Regions from separate parts of the Paenibacillus sp. RC84 genome, predicted to be linked through region 1. Evidence: riboswitches for the same ligand, from Rfam matches in the RefSeq annotation. Region 1 holds a riboswitch; the other holds the start of a gene.
What was found. A riboswitch is a leader RNA that binds a small molecule or an ion and turns the genes downstream of it on or off. The one in region 1 is predicted to bind cyclic di-AMP.
Positions count from the first base shown of each region.

Region 2: it holds a riboswitch for cyclic di-AMP, as region 1 does, so the genes downstream of both, ABH899_RS26910 (C40 family peptidase) here and ABH899_RS10095 (hypothetical protein) in region 1, are expected to answer to the same signal.

Region 1 covers NZ_JBGBYL010000003.1:590,310-597,598, reverse strand. Annotated here, with positions in the region: gene ABH899_RS10120 (hypothetical protein) at 1-453, shown strand, start outside; gene ABH899_RS10115 (cysteine dioxygenase) at 633-1,124, opposite strand; gene ABH899_RS10110 (HAD family hydrolase) at 1,573-2,403, opposite strand; gene ABH899_RS10105 (DeoR/GlpR family DNA-binding transcription regulator) at 2,396-3,172, opposite strand; gene ABH899_RS10100 (L-lactate dehydrogenase) at 3,367-4,305, opposite strand; gene ABH899_RS10095 (hypothetical protein) at 4,393-5,262, opposite strand; cyclic di-AMP (ydaO/yuaA leader) riboswitch at 5,265-5,398, opposite strand; gene ABH899_RS10090 (DoxX family protein) at 5,653-6,192, opposite strand; gene ABH899_RS10085 (hypothetical protein) at 6,252-6,458, opposite strand; gene ABH899_RS10080 (hypothetical protein) at 6,546-7,010, opposite strand; gene ABH899_RS10075 (acyltransferase family protein) at 7,028-7,289, shown strand, end outside.
Region 2 covers NZ_JBGBYL010000015.1:37,242-44,530, reverse strand. Annotated here, with positions in the region: gene ABH899_RS26935 (transglycosylase domain-containing protein) at 1-584, shown strand, start outside; gene ABH899_RS26930 (YwhD family protein) at 1,001-1,507, opposite strand; gene ABH899_RS26925 (M1 family metallopeptidase) at 1,626-3,653, shown strand; gene ABH899_RS26920 (hypothetical protein) at 3,663-4,484, shown strand; gene ABH899_RS26915 (SurA N-terminal domain-containing protein) at 4,688-5,278, shown strand; cyclic di-AMP (ydaO/yuaA leader) riboswitch at 5,456-5,600, shown strand; gene ABH899_RS26910 (C40 family peptidase) at 5,604-6,068, shown strand; gene ABH899_RS26905 (cryptochrome/photolyase family protein) at 6,218-7,289, shown strand, end outside.

The DNA of each region.
Region 1 (7,289 bases):
CAATTCGAGACCTTTCAGCTGGTGATCCTGATCTTTCTCGCTTACGCGCTGTTCTTCGGACGGAACGATCTGCGCAAGTTGGATGCCTTCATCGCCAGAAAGACGGCCAAATGGCGGGGAATACCGGCAAACGAACTTCCTCCCGCGGAGCTTAAATTAACGGGAGCCGCACATACACGCCGCGAGCTGAAAAACTTCTCCGTTCATTTTGCTCTCTATGCCGCCGTTACGGCCGTCCTGATCGTGATGTACGGAATTTTGCCTGCGGAATCGCTTCCTCCCGAACCTTCGGGTCCGCTGGCGCTCCGCCTGGCCCTGGCCGGCATCGTGAACCACGAGACTGCTGCATCCGTTTTGAAAGTATGGAGTCTCATCCTGGCCGTTGACGCCGCCATTACGTTGTCGTATGTGATTTTTCCCAAAAAGCCGAAAAAGACCGCGGCTTCGGGGTAGCGTTTTGTACCCGGCGTGGTCGTTATAAAGGCCCGGACGTATGTCCGGCCACTTGAAAGCAGCTCAAAAAGCCCTGGATAAAGCAGGGCTTTTGTCTTTTTGCATGATCGCTGCCGTAAGTGCCGCACCTATCTTCGGATTCAGCCGGGGCGGCAGGGGTGCAGAATCACGGGTGAACATCAGATCACGAAATCGAGCACCTCGCGGTAGGGCAAGTACGCTTTCGTCCCCGTTAAGGGAGGCGAATACACGTGAAGGCTTACAATCCGCTGCTCATGCTCGTTGCGCATTTCGTGAATTTGCCCGCGTGGAGCATACATACACTCTCCCTCGGCAACGGGAGCCGCCATAAAAGGCTCGGGATAACCTCCCCGGTCCAGTTCGTACCACACATTGAGCATCTCGCCTTCAATAACGCGGGCGCAGCCGATCGAAGACCCGTGATCGTGAATAGCCGTTTTGCTGTGCCCCGGCAGATGGATCACGACGACCTCCACATCGGCAGTCCGCAGCAGCACATGCCGGCCGTAGGCCAGCCGCTCCGGCTCGGTAACGTGCGGGGCGATTTTGTCCCTCGTCAGAGACAAGGCTTCCAGCCCGGCCCTCAGCTCGTTCATCGTCGGTTTTTTTAACCCGCCGAACGATTGTTCAATCGATTGAAGCAGATTCATGCCGCATCCTCCTGTATATCAGGTATTCTTATGGAATGAATAACGGGAATTGATATCAGGATATGGGCGGAACAGCAGATTGGTGCCTGATTGCGGCAGCCGAATATTCAAAGGAGTCCGGCTTGCGGGGCTCCGCATCGTTAAAAGGCCCGTCCGGATATCCCGGACGGGCCTTTCGCGTTGTTATCGTTGGCCGTCATCGTGCCGCACCGGGGCACAGGGTACTGCGCGCCGGGTAAGCCCGCATGGGCGGCACCACTCCCGCAAAAAGCCTGCGGACCCGGCAGGATCACGCTCCCGCTCCGGAAAGCTTCCTTTCCGCGGGGGATTACGCTCCTGCCGGGTCCGCTCCGGCTGACGAACACCGCCGGCTGTCCTGCCGCTGCAGGAACGGACGGGGCTGGCTTCGAAAGCCGGGAAAACTTCGGCCGGGCCGGCGGCCCGGCCGTCAGACCTGCGCTTCAGCCGCCTCATTGCCGCGGCGGCTACGGTTGTGCGTCAGAACGGCCGTCACCGCTTCCGCCACCGACGAAGTCTTATGACCCGCTCCCGCCTTTACCTCATCCCGGCTTTTCATCATCGCAAAGCTGTGAGGCGTCAGGGCGAACATCGGCAGATCGTTATAGGAATCGCCGACGCAGGCGGCCTCGTCATGCTTCAGCCCCAGCTCTTTAAGCAGCCGGGCCAGGCCCGTTCCTTTGGAAATCCCCGCCGGCATCAGGTCCATACAGTCATGATCGGAAATGACGGCTTCCACGCTTCCCGCATATTTTTCCATCAGTTCCTCGCGAAAAGACAGAAGCTTCTCCATATCGCCGAACAGGGAAAACTTGCAGGGCTTCACCTGCCCCGAGCGGATCTCCCGGCCGATATCGGCCTGATGATGGACGGGGCTGAGTTGACGTTCTTCATAAGGCCGGGAAGCGTCCGTACTTTTATGAAGGCGGATCGTTTCGTCCGAGCAGCAGACGAAGAATACGATTTCCCGCTTCGAGACAATCTCGAACAAGTCGGACGCGCGGTCCCCCGGGAAATGCGAGGCATCCAGCTGCTCTCCTTCCCGGGTGTAAACCGCGGAGCCGTTCTGGCTGATGCCGTATGCCTCGACCCCGACACGGTTCATAATCTTCCGGATATCGGGATACAGCCGGCCCGATGCGATGCAGATCTGCACGCCCTGTCCGGCCGCCTCCCGCAGCATACGGGCATCCGCGTCCGCAACCTCCAGATCGGCATTCATGAGTGTACCGTCCAAATCCGTTACGATCAATTTAATCATGCTGATTGTCCCCCTCTACGATGAGCAGCTCCACATCATGCCTTTCCAGCAGGCGGAGCATACTTTCTTCCGGTTCGCGGTCCGTCACGATCACATCCAGATCGTCCAAACCCGCAACTTTATAAAACAACTGCTTGCCGAACTTCGTATGGTCCGCCAAAACGACGACACGATCGGCTCTGCGGATCATTTCGCGTTTGATGGAGCCGTCCTCTTCGTGCGGGTAGGAAAGCCCGTCCGGACTGATTCCGCAGGCGCCGAGAAACAGCAAATCGACGTAATAATCCCCCAGCTGCGCGAGGGCAGTCGCCCCGAACAGAAACCGGTGTTCCAGATCAAGCTGCCCGCCGAGCATATGCACCTTGAAGCTTTTACTGTCCGCCAGTTTCGCCGCAATATCGATGGAGTTCGTCACGATCACGTTGTCCGTTGTCTGGATATGCTCGGCGACCGTCGCAACCGTCGTGGACGTGTCGAGAAACAAGTAATGCCCGTCGCGGATCAGCTTGGCGGCTTCCCGGCCGATCTGCCTCTTCTCGTCCGGAGCCCTCTGCATCCGGTCCTTATAAGCGGTCACCGCGCGGTTAAGGGTCGGCAGCATAGCGCCTCCGCGGGTCCTTACAATGAGCCCGATCTCATCCATCCGGACGAGATCCCTGCGGGCGGTGTCCCGAGACACGTCGAACCTGTCGCAGATTTCCTTCACGTCCATCCGCTGATGTTCCCTTAAGTATTCCATAATCGCTTCGATTCGTTCTTCCTGAAACATATCGGCACACCCTTAAGTGAATTCATGCAAAACGATAATCGTTTATAAGTAATTATAAGTTTTGTTAAGTCAATTTGTCAATTAAATCGCATATCCCCTTAAAAAAACACTTACAGCATACAAAAAAGCGGCTGATATCCAGCCGCTTTTCATCGTTTTATTCACATGCCCTATACTTGTTCATGTCTCTGCGCTTACAGGCGTTCCGAAATCGAATCGATCATTTCCCGGATCTTGGCTCCCGATTTGCGCAGATTGTTCTCTTCCTCTTCACTTAAGGGCAGCGTGATAACCTCCCGCACGCCCGTACGGTCCACAATGCACGGAACCCCGAGATAAACGTCGGACAACCCGTGATAATTGGAAACAAACGTCGAAACGTTCAGCACCGCGCCTTCATCGCGCAGAATCGCCGTACAGATCCGGTCAAGCGCCAAAGCGATCGCGTAATACGTCGATCCCTTCGCCTCAATAATCTGGTAAGCCGCGTCCCGCGTATTTTGGAAAATTTCGTCCTTATCCTCTTGATTCAGCTCGAGAGGCAGTCCGGCAAAATTAGCCAAGCTCCACAAAGGCACTTCCGAGTCTCCGTGCTCCCCGATAATCGCCGCGTGAATGCTGCGCGGGTCCACTTGAAGCTTCTCGCCGATCAAATAGCGGAAACGCGCGCTGTCCAGCAAAGTTCCCGAGCCGATGACACGGTTAACGGGCCATTCGGACTTTTTCCATGTAAAATAAGACATGATATCAACCGGGTTGGTCGCCACCAGAATAATGCCTGTCTGGTTGTACTTCGTCACATTCTCGACGATGCCGTTAAAAATGTCGACGTTGCGCTTGAGCAGATCGAGACGGGTCTCCCCTTGCTTTTGCGCGACGCCCGCACAAATAATGATAATATCGGCGCCTTCACAGTCGGAATAGTCCCCTGCCCATACTTTTACCCTGCCCGTAAACGGCAGGCCGTGGTTCATATCCAGTGCGTCCCCGTTCGCTTTCGCGTGATTATAATCGATGAGGACAAGCTCGGACATCCGCTCTCTGAGCAGCAGAGTGTACGCCGTGGTGGAACCTACGGCACCGGTTCCGATGACAACGATACGTGATTTTTTAGATGTTTCCTGGTTATTCAATTCGTTAGTAGACACAAGAACCTCTCCTTTCAGGGGAATTCTGGTATTATTGTAGGCGAACTCCCCCCCAAAAGCAAACGTTCCGTCCTATAAAACGACAAAATAAGCGCGGGATTCTTCAAAAAGTACCGGCTGATCCAGCTGAAATCCGGTGCCGGCTATCCGCTCGCAAGCCTGCAGCGGGGCAAGGCGCGCCGGTTCAGGGCTGCTGCCCTCTTCCAGCCAGTTTGCTCCCAGCACGGCAGCGGTATGCTCCCATAAGCAGCAGGCCGGACCGATCAAATAATCTTTATGCATCGCCAGCGCCATTCCTTCCTGCCGGAGCATGCACGCGTTGCGCAAATCATCCAGCAGAGAGCCGCAGCAGCCGGGGTGTAGTTCCCGCTCGGCTTGGAAGCGCCCGCTTACCGGAAATTCGCGGTCCGCCACAGCGTGGCCGAAGCCCGCAGCCTGCCTGACGCGAGAAGAAACGTGCGATTCCGTGTCCGGCCAAGTCCCGCTGCCGTCACTCCGGGCAGCGGCCGTTTCCAGGCGGAAGGAGCTGTTTCCGGAACGTCCGGCGCTTCCGAAGCTGCTGAAGCCGCTGAAGCTTCCGAGAACGTCCACGAACGGTTTGCCCTGCGATCGGGCCTTCAGATCGTACAAGGCCATTTCCACCAGATCCGCCTTCACATTCCCCCAGAGAACGCGGTACAAGCGGACAGTGTCGAGCGCTTGAGCCAGCGTGCTTTTTTGAAGGCGGTACAGAAACCGGGCCCAATTCACAAGATCGAAAACCTTCTCGTTCACAGACATCAAACATTCTCCCCAGCCTGTCTCTCCGCCCTCGTCCGTGAGTTTGAGCAGCCCGTACCTGCAGTTCTCGAGCTTTCCTTTGGCATGATGGTAACAGCAGGGTACATCGAATTCAAACAATTCAATCCGGATAATTCGTCGGTCCATTTCTTCCTTTTCCACTCCTTTTCTCCCAATGACGCTTGCGAGGTTAGCTGCCGGGTTCGGATTTGAGAGGCCCCTACGGAAAAAAACATTCCGATTCACCCCAGTTCGTGGGTCCCCCGCTTCTCTTACGAGAATTAAGCGCGCAGATGAAGATGATGGTATGGCCGCCTCCGGGATCCGGACATGGTGTCCGAAGCCCCATCTGACGGACCATGAGAGTATGTTACTCCCGCGAATCGGGCCTGTAAACAACCCCGGAGGACAGCCCGCTGCCATTCTATGCCATGTAACCCTATTCATTTGAGTGTTGCTTCTTCAAGCTGATTCAAGCTCATTCTTTCTCCGTTTAACAAAAAAAAGCTCCGGATACCCGGGGCTTTTTTTGAAGAGCGTTTTATAGTCCGATCAGATATGGGCGCGTGTCTTGCCTCCTCCAAGGGTAGGGTTTGCGCCATGATCTCCGCGATGGCGAAGGAGCTTGCGGAGGTAAGGAAGGATGTAGTAGTCGGCTCCGAACTTGCCGGCGTTGGCTCCGGCGGCGATGACGATAACACCGAGCAGGATCATCCAAGGGTTAGTGCTTACGGTACCTGCGAAGAGGAACATGAAGTTCATCAGAACCCCGAAGAATGCTGCCGCCGTTGTCAGTGCGCCGAGGACAAGACCCAGTCCTACCAGAAACTCTCCGAGCGGAATCAGTACGTTAAACAGTTTGGCGTTCGGCAGTGCAAAGTTTTCCAGGAATGCGGTGAAGGTCGGATAGACCAGCTCATTGGTCGCTTTATCGACAATCGGCTTCGCTACCGCGCCTTTCAGGAAGCCCGTGGCGTCAAACCCGCCTGTCAGCTTGTGCCATCCTCCCGTAATCCATGCGTATCCAAGATAGAAGCGGAGGATCAGCATCAGACCTGCCGCATAAACGTTCGTTCTTAACCAGTTAAACATATGAATTTCCCCTCTCAAGCTGCGTATTCTGTATTGGATGTTGAGTGTGTTTCCAGCATTTAGAGCCAGTACTGCTCGATCAAGCCGCATTCCGCTTCCAGAGGAAGAGGAAGTCCGGTTTCGCCTGCTTTTTGCGCCTTGGCGGTTTGCCAGGTCTGCACACAGTCGAAGCACAGATCCTTATAACCCTCGGGGTGTGTCTGAAGCCGGGCGCCGCATGCCTGACAGTGTGCGGGTGCTGCGTTTACAAGATGAAGGGCGGTCATGATACTCGCATCCTTTCGTTTATCCCGTATTTTATTGTGAATATTTTCACATTGTTAGCCGTAAAAAGCTTTCTTCTTCTTCCTGAATCATTCAGGAAGATCGGATGAGCCGGCGGAGCCTTCAGCTCTGGATACCAGTGGCTTTAACCGGCAGTCTTCGCAAACCCAGGGGGACTCTGTTTCTTTGGCAGCGAGGATACCGGAACCACACTGCGGGCATCTTCCTTGCTGAACTTGCGGGTCAGCTGTCTCTTTCATGGCTCCTTCACCTTCTTTCGTGTGTTGTTCTCTCTTTCTGACTTTAGTATAGTCCTCCCCAAGAGGGATGTATGTGATATTTATCACACTTAGCCCAAAATAAGTGATTATAATCATGTTCAAGCATTCTTCATAATGAAAGCCGTTACTTAATAAGGGCATGTGAATAATATCACAATCTCTTAAAACAAGAAGTTCTATACTTCCTTTAGAAAGCCTAATTCCCGTAACAGCCGCATCCAGGCAGGTTTGGCTGCTTGCGTTTCTTCTATAGTAATAAAACCAAATTTGCACAAAGCGAGATGACTCCTATGCGAAACCCGACTGCCGTGTTTTTTACCAATGTTCGTTTTTTCCTGATTCTGCTGGTTGTTCTGGTCAACCTGCTGCTTACCCTTCCCCCTCTGCCGGAGGCAGCGCAAGCTGTCGTGACCGCCATCTTCACTTTTCATCTGCCGGTGTTTGTGCTGGTAACCGGTTATTTCGCCAAAAAGTACTGGCAGACACCCGAGGCGGCAGCCGGTATGCTGCGGATCGCCCTGCAGTATCTCTTCTTTCAGACCCTGTACTCGG
Region 2 (7,289 bases), on a different contig from region 1:
TCCGAGTCGAGCCAACGGCCATTATCAAGATCGAAGATATGGCCGGCAGCATCCTCTATCAGGCTGCGCCGAAAAGCGAACGCGTCGCCGATGCCGCGCCCGCTTACGTGCTCACCCATATGATGGAGAGCGTATTCGAGGATGGCGGTACCGGCAGCCGGGTGGCCGCCACGATCAAGCGGCCCGTCGCGGGCAAGACGGGCACGACCGACACCGACGCGTGGATGGTCGGCTACACGCCCGAGCTGGCCACCGCCGTCTGGGTCGGCTACGACAAAGGGCGTGCGATCAACACGGCGGAATCGCATCTCGCTTCGCCGATCTTCGCCGGCTACACCGAAGCCGTCCTGGAGGCGATTCCGCCTAAGCTCTTCCCGGTGCCGGAGGGAGTCACGACCGTCTACATTGATCCGAAGAGCGGCAAGCTCGCCAATGAAGACTGTACGACCGGCGCGCGCAACGAGGCGTTCCTTTCCGGCACGGAGCCGAAGGAGTACTGCACGAACCGGGCTGCCAAAGGCAAAGGGTTCGGCAGCGGAGCGCGCTCCTGGTGGGAAGATGTGAAGCGCTGGTGGAACGAGTAGCAGAAGCGGAAGGCAGAAGCGGCAGCGATGCCGACAGATTCTCTCCGTTGAGGGTAACACCCGCAGACCCATTCCCGGTAAAAAACAGAACAAAGGCAGATGGCGAGCCCTCGCTCCCATCTGCCTTTGTTGTTTTCCAATCGGATTAATACCGGCCGGTGAGGATTTGTGTTCAGCTTCTTTCGTGGCTTGAACCAGGTTCTTTTATTGAAGCTTCTCCAAGCGGCGAAAGCCCTTTTACAGGAAATAACCGGGTGAACAGTCATTTATCTCCAACGCAAAAAGGCAGAACTAAGCGTCCTTAGTCTGCCTTTTTGCTGTCCTAGTATATGAGTGTAACATACACTAGTGTTAGTATACCCGCTTCCCCTGGGTCTCACAATCCATGACACAATTTGTACACATTTTCCGCAAGGCTAGGCAAGCGCCTGTTTAAGCTCCTCGGAAGAGTGGTTCCACCATTCCTCGTTATGCTCGATCAAAGCCTTGCGCAGCGCGGATTTTTCCGTTTCATCCAGACCTTCTACCATGATCTTGCGCTTCATTGCGGCGTCCATCCGGTTCACGTGATCGGCTAGGATTTTCCAGCCTCTGCGCGCTTCCGTATCGATCAGCATCTCGCAAGCCGTCACTCCGCCGTAGGAAGTTCCTTCCGGGGAACGGTCCACGGCTACCCATACGATCCAGCAGCGGCGTCCGTCCGGGACGTCTTCTTTGTTCGTCGAGAATTTAATCCGCTTCTCCACCTGGCTCTTCGCGTGCAGCGCGCCCATGTCGAGATAAGCTTCATCTCCGTCGAGGATAAGGCTGGATACGTTGCTCAGATCAATCGAACCCGCCCCGAATCCTTTGTGATTCACCTTCGTGCTGACGATATTCAGCGCCGCCGGTTTTTTCTTCGGTTCTTCTTTATGGGAATCCATGAAAGGCACCTACGCTTTCCTAGAAAAATAATTCTGCTCTTCTTCATTTATTTTAGCTAATAATCCCCGGAATGCAAACATATACATGCTGTAGATGCTTGTCAACGGGGTGAAAATCATGAAAGTAAAGATGGCCAACCGAAAAAAAGCCTGGCTCGTATCCGCAGCCGCCGCGTTCCTGGGCGCAGCTTTCCTCGCAAACTCGCTCCTTTCTTCCCCTGAAGAAAGGACGGGCCAGACAAGCCGGGCCGTTCTGTCCGGAACCGCTCAGAATCCAGTCGCCCCGGTGAATGCGGAACCTTCTTCTTCAATCGGTCAGCCGCCGGCGACAGGAGAAGGTGTCCACCAGCCTCTCAGCAAGCGCATCGTCGAATATCACATCAATGTGGAATACAGCCCGGAAAACCAGAAGCTCCTCGGCCAGCAGACCGTCACCTGGAAAAATCCGGGCAGTCAGCCTGTGCAGGAACTGTACATGCATCTTTATCCGAATGCCTTCGCATCGGAAAAGACGACTTTTATGAAGGAATCCGGCGGCAAGCTGCGGGGAGACGAAGCCAAAAAAGGCAGCTTCGGAGATATGGAACTGCGCAGCATCAAAACCGAGGACGAAACCGACCTCAGCTCCGCCATGCAGTTCGTCCAGCCCGATGACGGAAACCCCGACGACCGGACGCTGATCAAGATTACGCTTCCGAAGCCTGTCGCCGCAGGAGGCGCCATTACGCTGCATACGGATTTTGCGGTCAAGCTTCCGCAAGTGTTCGCTCGCATGGGCGTAACGAAAGATTTCGTTATGGCGGGACAGTGGTTTCCCAAGCTTGCCGTGTACGAGCCTGCCGGCACCCGGGGACGGACCGCGGAAGGATGGAACCTGCACCAGTACCACGGCAATTCGGAGTTTTACGCGGACTTCGGCATTTTCGATGTCCGTGTGAAAGTCCCGGCGGATTACATCGTGGCCGCCACCGGTTTTCCGACCAAAAATCCGGTCGTCGAAGCCGGTAAGAAAACCTATCAGTTTTATGCGGATGACGTGCACGATTTCGCCTGGTCCGCTTCGCCCAACTTCAAGGTGTTTGAGGAGCCCTATGCCGCTCCCAATTTGCCGGGGGTCAAGATCAAGCTGTACCTCGACCCCAAGCATGAACCGTACAAGTCCCGCTATATGATCGCCGCCAAAAAAGCGCTGAGCCGGTACTCCCAGTGGTATGGTACGTATCCGTACTCGACCTTATCCGTTGTCGTGCCTCCGGAAGAGGCTAACGGGGCGGGCGGCATGGAGTATCCCACGCTCGTTACCGCTTGGGGAGCCTCCGAGGGGACGCCCGACTTGGAACTCGAGCGGGTCGTCGTCCATGAGATCGGCCACCAGTTCTGGTACGGACTCGTCGCCACCAACGAGTTCGAGGAAGCCTGGCTGGACGAAGGGTTCACTTCCTACACCGAGGATAAGCTGATGGAACTGGAATACGGGTCGAAACCCAACCTCCCGGTCGAAGCCAGCTATATCACCTCTCCGGCCGCGCTGCAGAAAAATGCGTGGGGTTACCGCAGCCACGGCGAGTACGCCGACAACGTGTATACCCGCGCCAAGCTGGTTCTCAAGGAAATCGAAAACCGTGTCGGGCTGAACACGATGGACCGCATTATGAAAACATACTTCCAGCGCTGGAAATTCAAGCACCCGGGAACCCGCGATTTTCAAACGGTCGTGGAGGAAATCACCAAAACGAAATGGACGGAGTTTTTCGATCAGTATGTATACGGCAGCATGATGACCGACTATGCGGTCGATAGCATCCGCATTCGCCAGGCGAACGAGTCGGGACAGACGTTGTACGAAAGCAGCGTGCTGGTCCGCAAGTTCGGAGGCACTGTACCGGCTGTGCCGATCCGGTTCCATTTTGCCGACGGTTCGACGACAGAGAAGATCTGGGACGGACAGGGCGAGCAGATCGAATACAAGCTGACCCATAAATCCCCGGTGGATTGGGTTTCCCTGGATCCCAAGTACACCCTGAAGCTCGAAAACCGGCATATCAACAACTATATGAAAACCGAAGTCGACACCACGTGGAGAATCCGCTGGACCCTCGGCGTCGTAAAACTGCTGGAAACGCTGTTCGATACTGTAGCCTGGTGAGGTGATGAGATGCTCCGCTATCTTCGACAAGGCTTGACGGCCGCCCTCAAGCAGCCGTTCGCCGTTTGCGTGCTGTATGTGTACCAGTTTGCCTGGGGAATTCTGCTTTATAAATGGGTCCAATCCATTATCGTTCCCCTGCTCCACCGTTATCCGGCCAACGATCAGCCCCAGAGCGCCGTTCATTTGTTCTTGATGGAAAGCCAGTTCCGGCTTGTAAAAACGGATCTCATCCAGCCGTATCTCGAATGGCTTCTCATCCTGCTGGCCGTCCGGATGCTGATCAGCCCCATGCTGAACGCCGGCGTGCTGTACTCTCTGGAACACCGGCAGATGAATGCGGGCTACCGGTTTATGAAAGGAATCCGCGAGCTGCTGCTGCCCTTCTTCCTCTATTATCTCCTTCAAACGGTCCTGATGCTTGCGCCGCTCTACTGGCTGGCTCCCAAAGCGCTTGCTTTGTTCAACAAAGCCTACGGATTCGAGCAGCTCCTTCTGTCCATGCTTCCCTGGACGGCTCTCTATGCCGTGTATGCCCTGCTTGTTCAGCTCCTCTTCCTGTTCCTGCAGTTCGGCCGGGCCTCCGAGGATCGACGGGGACTTCTCTCGGTGCTTCCGGTCGTGTTCCGCCAAGGCTTACGGATCGCGGGCAATGCCCTGCTGCTCGTCCTGCTCGGCTTCCTTCTGGCCGTCGCGGCGACTTATGCCTCCTATATATGGGCAGGCCTGACGGCCCTCATTATCCACCAGTTATACCCTTTGGTCCGCACCTTCGTCAAAATGTGGTCCATCGCCGCGCAGCGTGAAATCTGGGAAAGCTACCGCACCTAGAAAGGCCTGTTTTTCTGCCCGTAAGCCGGGCGGCAAAACAGACGAGTCACAAACGCCACCCTCTTCTTAACCGTGCTCTTTCCGGATTGTTCCGGCGCGATATCCGTCTCCCCCTGCCGTTCACCGGCCAGGGGGTTTTTAGTTTCCATTTGCGTTTTTTTCAGCTATCATGGAAAGATAGAAGATAAAAGGAGGCATTACCGATGATATCCCCACGGACAAGCACCGTCGTGGCGGCAGTAATTGGCCTTTGTGTCGCCGCCGGGTCGTTCTTTTACGGACAGTCCGACGTTAAAGCCAAAGAGGTTGTGGCGATCGGTCACGACGTCCGCATCTCCAACCAAGCTTTCGACAAAATGAAAGCCGAAGTCGACCTGGCCTTTCAAATGCAGGGCGCTCAAAACAATTTGACCAACGATCAGCTTCTCGATCTGATGCTTAAGGACGAGCTCTTCGTCCGTTACGGCCAGAAGCGCGGCGTCAAAGTCAAAGAAGCCGAAGTGAAGCAGGCTATCGACCAGCAGCGCAAAGCGCTGGAAGCGGCCGGTCCCGAAGCGGCTCAGTTGAAAGAGATGCTCTACAAAAGCGCCGGCTTGACCGAAGCGACCTACTGGACCGATCCTAAAACCGTCAACCAGTACGCCAAATATCTCCTCCAGCAAAAGACGATCGAGTACCTCGTCAAAAAAGGCGAGCTGAAAACGCAGGAAGACCTCAACGCCCTGCAAGAAAAACTGCTTGCCGAAACGAAACCGGGGCTGCGCGTGAAGTTTCCGGATCAGCCGAAAACTTAGATTGCCTCTAAGCTGAAAGACATGGAAAACCCGCCCTTTTTATACAAGAAGGCGGGTTTTTTGATCTATTTTTTGCCCTGAAATCCGACTAAATAACTGCTTTTGAAACTTTTTTGTAACTATTTTTAGTTTTTTGGAAGGAATTTCTGGACCTATGGCGAATATTTAGTGTCGAACAGAAAAAGATTGCCGAATTTCTTCTTAGACGAAAGGAAGAGAACGGGGGATCCACTCTGGGTGAATTGATCTTGCAACAAAGGGATCATAGGGGACCTTCTACCGAACCCTCCAGCTAACCTCGTAGGCACAGGAAGGAGCAACACAGTTGAAGAAAGTCTTGTTGTTTGTTTTGAGCTTGACCCTGTTTTTGAGTGTGGAGATCGGCAGCGCTTCCGCGAAGTCGACGCTCAGTTCCACGATTGACGGATTGGTAGGGACGCCTTACAAGTATTCGGGCACATCGACCAGCGGTTTTGATTGCTCGGGTTTCACGTCCTACGTATTCGACCGGTTCGGCATTGATCTGGCACGCACTTCAAAAGCACAGAACGGCCAAGGATCCTCGGTTGCGAAAAGCGATCTGAGACCGGGTGACCTTGTATTTTTTAACACCGACGGAAAAGGCATCTCCCATGTAGGTATTTACATCGGGAACAACAAGTTCGCCCACTCCGCTACGAACAAAGGTGTTACAAAGAGTGACTTGAGCGAATCTTACTATGCGAAACGATACGTTTCTGCACGCCGCGTTATCGGCGATGACCTTTTTAATAAGATCACTGCAGACTAGTAAGACGCACTCGTAATGGAACGCAGCATATACCCGAAAGGGAGCCCCGTAATCCAGGTTGCCGCCTGGCTTGCCGGGCTTCTTTTCATTTGCGCCGGATTTCCTGTTACTATGAAGTTAGACGAAAAAGTAAGGAGCGTCCCTTCATTATGATCCTTTTTATTCATCGCAAAGATCTGCGGATTGACGACCTCACTGCGTTTGATTACATTCACAGCTTGGGGCGTCCAAGCCTGCACATCCTGATTCTGGACCCCTTCCTTCTGCGCGACGGCCGGGACCGGGAACACAGCGGAGTCAACTTCCTCCGTCACGTCTCCAGGCTCATCCGCGAATACCGGAGAGCCGGCGCTCATCTGGAAGTGCTTGCCGGCGAGCCTCATGCCGTGGTCGATCAGCTGCTGGCCGAGCTGCCGATTGAAGAAATCGTCCTGCACGGCGACGTTACGCCCTACGCATTAGTACGTGACTGCAAACTGAAGGTTTCAGCTTCCGCCCGCGGCGTTCCGGTTACCACACTGATCGACTATACGCTCGCCGATTTCGGAGACTTCCAGCACTTCGCGAAGCGCAGCGCCCCTTACCAGGTATTTACCCCTTTTTATAAAAAATGGAATTCTTATATGCATCTTTTTTTCCGGCCGTCGTCGCCCGTCACCGTGCGCGATTTGCAGACACGGCCGCTGCCGGACCGCGAAGCCTGGTCCGCCCGGTTTCCGCTTCCGCTGGACCCGGAAGCGGCAGGCACGGCGCCTGATCCCGCTCAGACTCTGAGCGGTTTTCTCGAAGGAGGTCTCCGCGCTTATGAAGCGCAAAGAGACCGGTACGCCTTCGAGACGACCAGCGGGATCAGCCGCCACCTGAACACCGGCGCGCTCTCCGTGCGCCGGGCGTATGAAGCCGCTCTCGGCAGCGAGTGGCACGAAGCCTGGACGCGCCAGCTGGCGTGGCGCGACTTCTACCTGTACCAGGCCGTCTATAATCCGGATTTCTTCGTCTACGAGAAGAAATTCGACTTCTCCGGCCTGGAGGACACACTCTTCGAGCGGTGGTGCCGGGGGCAGACCGGCATTCCGGTCGTGGATGCGGCCATGGCGGAGCTGAACGCCACGGGGCACATGCCGAACCGGCTGCGGATGGTGACGGCCATGTTCCTGACCAAGAACCTGCGCTGTCCCTTCACGCTGGGTGAACGGTATTTCCGGCGCAAGCTCGCCGATT